Regions from separate parts of the Pristimantibacillus sp. Z349TD_6 genome, predicted to be linked through region 1. Evidence: a T-box and tRNA genes for the amino acid it is inferred to sense, from the RefSeq annotation. Region 1 holds a T-box; the other regions hold tRNA genes.
The links. A T-box is a leader RNA that pairs with one kind of tRNA and senses whether it is charged. The one in region 1 lies ahead of AC0VYE_RS29630 (glutamine--tRNA ligase/YqeY domain fusion protein), so its partner is inferred to be a tRNA-Gln.
Positions count from the first base shown of each region.

Region 1 (3,264 bases):
GCAAGATAAGAACAAAGGGCAGGCTGCCATACGCTATTAGATGGGTGCTTTATTTATTAATTTACGTGTTAATTATTCAGGGAGTACTCATTGTACTAGGTCGTAAAAGTGTAGATCAAATCGAAATGGCACCTATTATTTTTATTTCAGTTGTCGTAGGTGTTACTCTTTCTTTGATTCGATGGTCTGTTTTTGAGAAAAAATTTAATCAGGAATAAATAAGGATGAGGTGAGTAGACATGTTGGCATCCATTACCCAAGCTGAGAATGGATATTCGGTCCGTTTCGAGCGCAATTTGAAGCATGCTGTGGAGAGTGTCTGGTCGATGCTGACTGACAACGAGAAGCTGGCACAGTGGTTCCCCGAGCTGCATGTCGCGGACCTGCGTGAAGGCGGATTAATAAAATTTGATATGCAGAATGGACAATTTGAAGAGATGGCCATCACCAGGCTCAAAGCGTTATCGGTTTTGGAGTTTACGTGGGCTGAGGATATCGTTCGTTTTGAATTAGAGGCAGAGCCAGAGGGCTGTCGCTTGGTTTTGATCGAGAAGCTTACCCAAATTACAGCGCATACCCCTAGAGATATTGCCGGCTGGGATGTATGTTTGGATGTTATCGAGGCATTGCTGGATGGAAATACCATTGCCTCTCGCAAGGATGTATGGAAAATGAAATACGATAAATATGTACAAGCCTTTGAAAATTTACCTCAGGCTTAGAAATAAGTATTCAATCAGCTTGGGTTAATGGATGTGAAAGAGATGATTACAGGAATATTGGTATTTTTACTAGCAGGGTTAGCTGAAATAGGTGGGGGATACCTGATTTGGTTATGGCTGCGTGAAGGCAAGCCGATGTATTGGGGAATGGTCGGAGGTGTAGCTTTAGCACTATATGGTGTTATTGCTACATTTCAATCTTTCCCCTCGTTCGGAAGAGTCTATGCGGCGTACGGGGGCGTTTTTATAGTAATGGCTGTTTTGTGGGGCTGGCTTGTCGATAAAAAAACACCTGATTTATACGACTGGATAGGTGCTGCTATTTGCTTGGTCGGTGTTTCAGTTATACTGTGGGCGCCAAGGCATTAGTATGGTCTAGCTTACTGTGTAGAATAACCATTTACAATTCAGGGAACGATTTGTTAACATATATGAAATATTGAAAAAGGCGATGACGAGAAGAGTACATAAACAAATTCTTTCGCAGAGAGCCCCGGCAGCTGAAAAGGGGCAAGGAATGGTTTATCGAAACAAGTCTCTGAGCATCACATCGGAACCTGAACAAGGGGATGCTGTGACAGGAGCTCCTGTTATAGAGCTAGAGTATAAGCATCCTTTGGTGCCGTACTTGAAGAGGTTAATATGGCGACATATTAACGAATCTGGGGTGGTACCGCGAAAAATTTCGTCCCCAAGACGCGAAGTCTTGGGGGTGGATTTTTTTTTTGTTTTTTGAAATATAAGAATTTATAAGTTTGTTAGCTTATAAAGGGCTTATATTTCACCGTCAAAGCTACTTCAGCGTCTAAAGGACGCCGAAGGCGTTTTTGCTTGGGACATGAAAAATCAAGGTATCGATAGCAACCCTAAATTGGAGGTTTTACAATGAGCAGCGAATTAGAGCCGAACACGGATCATTTTTTATACAAAATCATTAATGAGGATCTTCAAGCAGGCGTGTTTACACGAGAAATGTGCACGCGCTTCCCGCCGGAGCCTAATGGATACCTGCATATCGGAAGCGCCTTTGCCATCCATACGAACTATACGATTGCGCAAAAGTATAATGGGAAGTTTCATTTGCGATTTGACGATACGAATCCTCTGAAGGAGGACATCGAATATGTAAATGCTATTATCGAAGATATCAATTGGCTTGGTTATCGTCCGGGCAGCCATATTTATTATGGTTCGGATTATTCGGATGCGATATATGATGCTGCTGTTGCGCTCATAAGTAAAGGAAAGGCTTATGTTTGTGAATTATCACCAGAGGAAGTAACGGAATATCGGGGGACGCTTACGGAGCGGGGCAAGGATAGCCCTTACCGAAATCGCTCCATTGAAGAAAATGTAGAACAGTTTGCGAAAATGAAAAACGGTGATTTTAAGGCCGCTTCCAAAGTATTGCGTGCCAAAATCGATATGAGTGCGCCTAATATTAATTTAAGAGATCCCGTTATTTATCGCATTATCCATGCAGAGCATTACCGGACGGGAAATAAGTGGTGCATTTATCCGATGTACGATTTTGCCCATCCGATTCAAGATGCCATCGAGGGCATTACCTACTCGTTATGCTCCATTGAGTTCAAAGACCATCGTCCTTTGTACGAATGGGTATTAGAGGAGCTGGAATTTGCTCATCCGCCAAGGCAAAGGGAATTCGGCAGGCTGAATCTAACGGGTGTCGTGACGAGCAAGCGATATTTGAGACAGCTCGTTGAGGGCGGCTTCGTCGACGGCTGGGATGATCCAAGGCTGCCAACGATTCGTGGACTCAGGCGAAGAGGCTTTACGCCCGAGAGCATTAGAAATTTTATCGATGAGATCGGCATGATTAGAGCGCAAAATTCCGTTGATATCGCGATGCTGGAGCATGCGGCAAGACAGGATTTGAAGGCGAAGGTCAAAGGCGTAATGGCCGTCATCCATCCACTGAAAGTGGTCATTACTAATTACCCTGAGGGCCAAACCGAGCTGTTGTCCATTGATAATAATAGCGAGAACGACACGCTTGGCAAACGCAAGGTCACCTTCTCTAGCACGCTATTTATAGAGAAAGATGATTTTATGGAGCAGCCGTCCAAAGGGTTTCACAGATTAGCGCCCGGAGCTGAAGTCCGGCTGATCGGCGCCTACTTCATTAGATGTGAGGAAGTCATTAAAGATGAAGCCACAGGTGAGATCATTGAGCTTCGCTGCACTTACGATCCCGAAACGAAAAGCGGAACGGGCTTTACCGGCCGGAAGGTGAAGGGGACGATCCACTGGGTTTCGGAGAGTCATGCGGCTAAGGTGGATGTCCACCTTTATGAGAGTCTGCTGCGGGGTAATGAAGTCCCGAAGGATACCGATATAGCTTGGGACAGCGTCATTAATCCGAACTCACTGCAAATCGTGAAAGATTGTAGGATTGAGCCTTTTGAGGTTCTTCCGCAGCCAGAGGATAAGTTCCAATTCGTTCGGCATGGATATTTTTGCGTGGACAAAAAACATACAACGAATACGAAGCTAGTCTTCAATCGCATCGTACCGCTTA
Region 1 covers NZ_CM149662.1:6,829,532-6,832,795, reverse strand. The annotation lists gene AC0VYE_RS29645 (hypothetical protein) at 1-218, shown strand, start outside; gene AC0VYE_RS29640 (SRPBCC family protein) at 240-722, shown strand; gene AC0VYE_RS29635 (YnfA family protein) at 765-1,091, shown strand; T-box leader at 1,165-1,418, shown strand; gene AC0VYE_RS29630 (glutamine--tRNA ligase/YqeY domain fusion protein) at 1,608-3,264, shown strand, end outside.

Region 2 (3,264 bases), 350 kb from region 1:
GGAGTACCTTCCCCATCCGTCACCATGCCAGATGGCTCTAATTGCTCCTTTTTCCCTTTAAAATAATAAATACCTTTCTGACCGCCATTGCCACCTTCATCGTATTGATAAAGCCTAGCACCAGTTCCTGCAGTAAATATTTGTCCTTTTCCATTTACGGCTGGAGCAGATAATTTCGAATATGTGTTTATTCTTTTTAACTCTTTTCCGCCATTATCTAATAGGGATAACCATCCATTATTCGTTACAACCAGCATCTTTCCGCTCGGCATAACAATCGGAGGATATAGAGTACCCTCTGCTTTGTATCGCCAGTACTCGATTTCTGCTTTGCTGGCAGTAGAACCCTTCGCATTAGAAGCAACCGTTTTTGTCTCATTCTTCGATTCTGCCGCAGAAACGGAGGAACCCCCATAGGCTCCCTTACCACCTAATGATTCGCTTCCTGTGTAGCTCACATTCAACACTATAATAAGCAGAATAGCTACTACTCTAACAAGCCATTTTTTCATCTTTTGCTGCATATGACTGATCTCCTTCTCCTTCTTATGTGTAGATTCCAGCTAGTCCCAATGAACTATATCGACAGGTTTATTCTAAAAATGAAGGGATTATATGGATAAAATAACTCTCAAATTCTATTGAGTAATAAGTTGGCATCCTGTAAGTCTCTATGTTACGATCACAAAAACCAAGTATACAAATCTACTAATGGTATTACTATTTCTTCATATGAAACACTAAACCCATTTACTATTTATCCTCACAACGATTAACCTTGTACATTTTTAACCCCATCCAATTGAGCAGGATCACCTTGTTTCCGAGGTAGATCAAGTTTTGTACAAGCTGTACTTAATAAGCATAAAATGGAGGATTAATATCAATATGCAAACCACTAGATGCAAGCTGGACCCATTACAACAATCAGATTTCAAATACATGCAAAGGATATATTCGAGTGATGAGGTTAGAAAATACTTAGGCGGAGCTGTACCAGAGGAATATCATCTAAATAAGTTTCTAGATGCTTTAGAGCGCTCTTCAACGAAGGAGTCGGTCAATTATTAATGTACGCAATTCATGAATTAAAGCTAGGCAAAGTAATCGCTGAGACACAAACAGCAAATACTGCCTCCTGCAGGCTCCTTGAGAAGGTAGGCATGCGATTAGAGTATAAGCTGCAAAGATATGGTGCTGAACAAGCGCTATACAGCTTTAATGATCATTCGGGGCTTTTCGATTAATATTACACATATATAAACAGCAAAAAACCCTTGTTCGCCAAGGGTTTCTTCATGGTATGGTGCGCGTAGAGGGACTTGAACCCCCACGGTCGCCCGCTAGATCCTAAGTCTAGTGCGTCTGCCAATTCCGCCATACGCGCATATATGTGATTCTTTGAAGCTTAACCATGTTTTGCAGGGCTTCCACCTACATTACTCTGTTGACATACAGAGTGCTTCCCTATGAAGGGTGTTAAAGATGGTGCGCGTAGAGGGACTTGAACCCCCACGGTCGCCCGCTAGATCCTAAGTCTAGTGCGTCTGCCAATTCCGCCATACGCGCGCATGTGAGATAAAAAATGGTGAGTCATGTAGGATTCGAACCTACGACACCCTGATTAAAAGTCAGGTGCTCTACCAACTGAGCTAATGACTCATAGTATAAGTGGCTGGGGATTCAGGGATCGAACCTGAGAATGACGGAGTCAAAGTCCGTTGCCTTACCGCTTGGCTAATCCCCAATAGCGATATGGTGGACGCTGACGGGATCGAACCGCCGACCCTCTGCTTGTAAGGCAGATGCTCTCCCAGCTGAGCTAAGCGTCCAAGGATAAAGGCGCCATTTGTAAAAATAATTTGGTGACCCGTAGGGGACTCGAACCCCTGTTACCTCCGTGAAAGGGAGGTGTCTTAACCACTTGACCAACGGGCCATGCTAAAATTGATGCTTGTCCTTACAGTTGAAAGTTTTCTGGAGCTCTCAACCGGATTCGAACCGGTGACCTCATCCTTACCATGGATGCACTCTACCTACTGAGCTATGAGAGCATAATGGCTCCCCGAACAGGACTCGAACCTGTGACAACTCGATTAACAGTCGAGTGCTCTACCAACTGAGCTATCAGGGAACATTGTATTTTGAGTTGAATGTTATTAAAGCTTCAACTTCAAAATAGGCACGGTTGAATATCAAGGCGTATTGCGCCTTGAAAACTGGATACGAAAGATTAGGCTTGCTGAAGCCTTTTATGCTGCTGTCTACCGGATGTATGGGTCACAGTAAACGTGTTTAGGATAAGCCCTCGACCGATTAGTATTCGTCAGCTACACACATTGCTGTGCTTCCACCCCGAACCTATCAACCTCGTCGTCTTCAAGGGGTCTTACATACTGGGAAATCTCATCTTGAGGGGGGCTTCACGCTTAGATGCTTTCAGCGCTTATCCCGTCCGTACTTGGCTACCCAGCGGTGCTCCTGGCGGAACAACTGGTACACCAGCGGTACGTCCATCCCGGTCCTCTCGTACTAAGGACAGCTCCTCTCAAATTTCCTGCGCCCGCGACAGATAGGGACCGAACTGTCTCACGACGTTCTGAACCCAGCTCGCGTACCGCTTTAATGGGCGAACAGCCCAACCCTTGGGACCTACTTCAGCCCCAGGATGCGATGAGCCGACATCGAGGTGCCAAACCTCCCCGTCGATGTGGACTCTTGGGGGAGATAAGCCTGTTATCCCCAGGGTAGCTTTTATCCGTTGAGCGATGGCCCTTCCATTCGGTACCACCGGATCACTAAGCCCTACTTTCGTACCTGCTCGACTTGTAGGTCTCGCAGTCAAGCTCCCTTATGCCTTTGCACTCTTCGAATGATTTCCAACCATTCTGAGGGAACCTTTGGGCGCCTCCGTTACATTTTAGGAGGCGACCGCCCCAGTCAAACTGTCCACCTGACACGGTCCCCGAACCGGTTTCACGGTTCTAGGTTAGAACTCCGATACGATCAGGGTGGTATCCCAACGTTGCCTCCACACAAGCTGGCGCTCATGCTTCAAAGGCTCCCACCTATCCTGTACAGATCGTACCAAAGTTCAATATCAAGTTACAGTAAAGCTCCATGGGGTCTTTCCGTCTTGTCGCGGGTAACCTGCATCTTCACAGGTATTAAAATTTCACCGGATCTCTCGTTGAGACAGCGCCCAAGTCGTTACGCCATTCGTGCGGGTCAGAATTTACCTGACAAGGAATTTCGCTACCTTAG
Region 2 covers NZ_CM149662.1:7,181,981-7,185,244, forward strand. The annotation lists gene AC0VYE_RS31050 (phosphodiester glycosidase family protein) at 1-524, opposite strand, end outside; gene AC0VYE_RS31055 (hypothetical protein) at 889-1,071, shown strand; gene AC0VYE_RS31060 (GNAT family N-acetyltransferase) at 1,071-1,247, shown strand; tRNA gene AC0VYE_RS31065 (tRNA-Leu) at 1,305-1,387, opposite strand; tRNA gene AC0VYE_RS31070 (tRNA-Leu) at 1,487-1,569, opposite strand; tRNA gene AC0VYE_RS31075 (tRNA-Lys) at 1,587-1,662, opposite strand; tRNA gene AC0VYE_RS31080 (tRNA-Gln) at 1,673-1,747, opposite strand; tRNA gene AC0VYE_RS31085 (tRNA-Val) at 1,757-1,832, opposite strand; tRNA gene AC0VYE_RS31090 (tRNA-Glu) at 1,864-1,938, opposite strand; tRNA gene AC0VYE_RS31095 (tRNA-Thr) at 1,979-2,054, opposite strand; tRNA gene AC0VYE_RS31100 (tRNA-Asn) at 2,059-2,134, opposite strand; rRNA gene AC0VYE_RS31105 (23S ribosomal RNA) at 2,297-3,264, opposite strand, start outside.
Region 2: it has a tRNA-Gln gene. The T-box ahead of AC0VYE_RS29630 (glutamine--tRNA ligase/YqeY domain fusion protein) is inferred to sense a tRNA for this amino acid. The anticodon was not compared.

Region 3 (3,264 bases), 130 kb from region 1:
AAGCAGTGAGGCTGATCGATAGGCAAATCCGTCGATCATAAGGCTGGGCTGTGATGGGGAGCGAAAATTGCAGTAGCGAAGGTCATGTACTCCGGCTGTCAAGAAAAGCCTCTAGTGAGATCTAGGTGCCCGTACCGCAAACCGACACAGGTAGGCGAGCAGAGCATGCTAAGGCGCGCGGAAGAACTCTCGTTAAGGAACTCGGCAAAATGACCCCGTAACTTCGGGAGAAGGGGTGCCTCGGTAGGGTGAATAGCCCGAGGGGGCCGCAGTGAAAAGGCCCAAGCGACTGTTTAGCAAAAACACAGGTCTGTGCGAAGCCGTAAGGCGAAGTATACGGGCTGACGCCTGCCCGGTGCTGGAAGGTTAAGGGGAGCGGTTAGGAGAAATCCGAAGCTGTGAACCGAAGCCCCAGTAAACGGCGGCCGTAACTATAACGGTCCTAAGGTAGCGAAATTCCTTGTCAGGTAAATTCTGACCCGCACGAATGGCGTAACGACTTGGGCGCTGTCTCAACGAGAGATCCGGTGAAATTTTAATACCTGTGAAGATGCAGGTTACCCGCGACAAGACGGAAAGACCCCATGGAGCTTTACTGTAACTTGATATTGAACTTTGGTACGATCTGTACAGGATAGGTGGGAGCCTTTGAAGCATGAGCGCCAGCTTGTGTGGAGGCAACGTTGGGATACCACCCTGATCGTATCGGAGTTCTAACCTAGAACCGTGAAACCGGTTCGGGGACCGTGTCAGGTGGACAGTTTGACTGGGGCGGTCGCCTCCTAAAATGTAACGGAGGCGCCCAAAGGTTCCCTCAGAATGGTTGGAAATCATTCGAAGAGTGCAAAGGCATAAGGGAGCTTGACTGCGAGACCTACAAGTCGAGCAGGTACGAAAGTAGGGCTTAGTGATCCGGTGGTACCGAATGGAAGGGCCATCGCTCAACGGATAAAAGCTACCCTGGGGATAACAGGCTTATCTCCCCCAAGAGTCCACATCGACGGGGAGGTTTGGCACCTCGATGTCGGCTCATCGCATCCTGGGGCTGAAGTAGGTCCCAAGGGTTGGGCTGTTCGCCCATTAAAGCGGTACGCGAGCTGGGTTCAGAACGTCGTGAGACAGTTCGGTCCCTATCTGTCGCGGGCGCAGGAAATTTGAGAGGAGCTGTCCTTAGTACGAGAGGACCGGGATGGACGTACCGCTGGTGTACCAGTTGTTCCGCCAGGAGCACCGCTGGGTAGCCAAGTACGGACGGGATAAGCGCTGAAAGCATCTAAGCGTGAAGCCCCCCTCAAGATGAGATTTCCCAGTATGTAAGACCCCTTGAAGACGACGAGGTTGATAGGTTCGGAGTGGAAGCACAGCAATGTGTGTAGCTGACGAATACTAATCGGTCGAGGGCTTATCCTAAACACGTTTACTGTGACCCATACATCCAGTAGACAGCAGCTAAAAAGGCTTCAGCAAGCCTAATCTTTCGTATCCAGTTTTCAGGGCGCAACTTGCTAATGCGTGCATTAGCAGACGACCCACAAAAGTGGGTTTTCTTTTTTGTTCAGCACCTGATTTTATTTATGGCGGTCGTGGCGAAGTGGTTAACGCATCGGTTTGTGGATCCGACACTCGGGGGTTCAATTCCCCTCGATCGCCCCATTTTTTAAAAGTAGTATGGCATTTTTTTGTTGGGGATTAGCCAAGCGGTAAGGCAACGGACTTTGACTCCGTCATTCTCAGGTTCGATCCCTGAATCCCCAGCCATTTAGTTGCGGAAGTGGCTCAGCGGTAGAGCATCGCCTTGCCAAGGCGAGGGTCGCGGGTTCGATTCCCGTCTTCCGCTCCATTTAAGTTGGCGCCATAGCCAAGTGGTAAGGCAGAGCTCTGCAAAAGCTCTACCCCTAGTTCGAGTCTAGGTGGCGCCTCCATTACAATTTTATAAAATGTGCCCTTAGCTCAGCTGGATAGAGCGTTTGACTACGAATCAAAAGGCCAGGAGTTCGAATCTCTTAGGGCACGCCATCTTTACTCAAATGCCGATGTGGCGGAATGGCAGACGCGCGCGACTCAAAATCGTGAGGGAAACCGTGGAGGTTCGAGTCCTCTCATCGGCACCATATTGTATAAACAATAGTTCATTAGATATTTTATCTAATGAGCTTTTTTTGTTTAGCTTTAAAACCCCTTTAATAGCAAGAGCCGATGATAGCTTCGAAATATACTCCAAATGAAATTAACTATAGTTAAATCCACTGGATACGTGGTCATACAAAACACTAGTTATGAGAATTATTTTCAATTATAATGAGATACAGCCTCATTAAATAGGCCATATTTTTTAGTATCAGGAAGTGATTGGTATGGATTGGAATGAACATCTATTGCTGTGGAACGAAGCCAATGTCAAGCTGCTCGACATTAGACATCAGTCGTTGGCACATGGAGACGAGCTTCGCGGTTACAAGCTTCCATCCAATGCTTTTCTGTGGGTGACATACGGACGTGGGCGGGTGATGCTGGACGGTGTTGGTTATGCCGTCGATGGCTTTCATTTGCTTCATGGCAGAAAAGGCATGAGCCTGGACATTATCTCCTCAGGGGATCGCCTCGAATATGATCTTATTATGTACAAGGCTTTTTTAGCTGTCCCTGGCAACCGCTACTTGGATCGATTGTTAAAACGCAGCAGTCCTTTCCACATTCAATATGGATTCACGCCTCATGCTCCGCTTGCCCTTCATTCAAAATTCGAGATTATGGAACAAAGCTGGCGCAAGCTTACGCTGCTCGACAAGCTGTATGCCAAAGGCGTTCTTTATCAATTTGTACATGAATTACTTGGTCAGATGGCTGGGCAGGAGCTTGGGGAGACTCGAGCTGACCTTGTGTCCCAAGCTACACGCTACATAGAGACCAACTATTCGGATGCATTTACGGTTGAGAGTCTGGCCGAGCTGCTTGGCTGCAGCTCCAGCTATTTGACTCGCGTGTTCAAAAAACAGCAAGGAACAACGCCTAATGAATATTTGACCCAAGTTCGCATTGAACACGCAAGCAGGCTGTTGAAAGAAACGAAGGCATCTCTTCAAGAAATTTCGCTTGGCATAGGATATTTGGATGTCTACTATTTCAGCCGCGTGTTCAAAAAACAAACCGGCACATCACCGCTGCACTTTAGATCACTGGCAGCAGAAATATCGGTTCAGAAAAGTCCATTTAATAGTTCAGGACAAGCTATTGTCCCTCGCAAAGGTCAGGGCTATAATGATA
Region 3 covers NZ_CM149662.1:6,954,656-6,957,919, reverse strand. The annotation lists rRNA gene AC0VYE_RS30200 (23S ribosomal RNA) at 1-1,410, shown strand, start outside; tRNA gene AC0VYE_RS30195 (tRNA-His) at 1,578-1,653, shown strand; tRNA gene AC0VYE_RS30190 (tRNA-Gln) at 1,684-1,758, shown strand; tRNA gene AC0VYE_RS30185 (tRNA-Gly) at 1,766-1,840, shown strand; tRNA gene AC0VYE_RS30180 (tRNA-Cys) at 1,849-1,922, shown strand; tRNA gene AC0VYE_RS30175 (tRNA-Arg) at 1,940-2,016, shown strand; tRNA gene AC0VYE_RS30170 (tRNA-Leu) at 2,030-2,111, shown strand; gene AC0VYE_RS30165 (AraC family transcriptional regulator) at 2,355-3,264, shown strand, end outside.
Region 3: it has a tRNA-Gln gene. The T-box ahead of AC0VYE_RS29630 (glutamine--tRNA ligase/YqeY domain fusion protein) is inferred to sense a tRNA for this amino acid. The anticodon was not compared.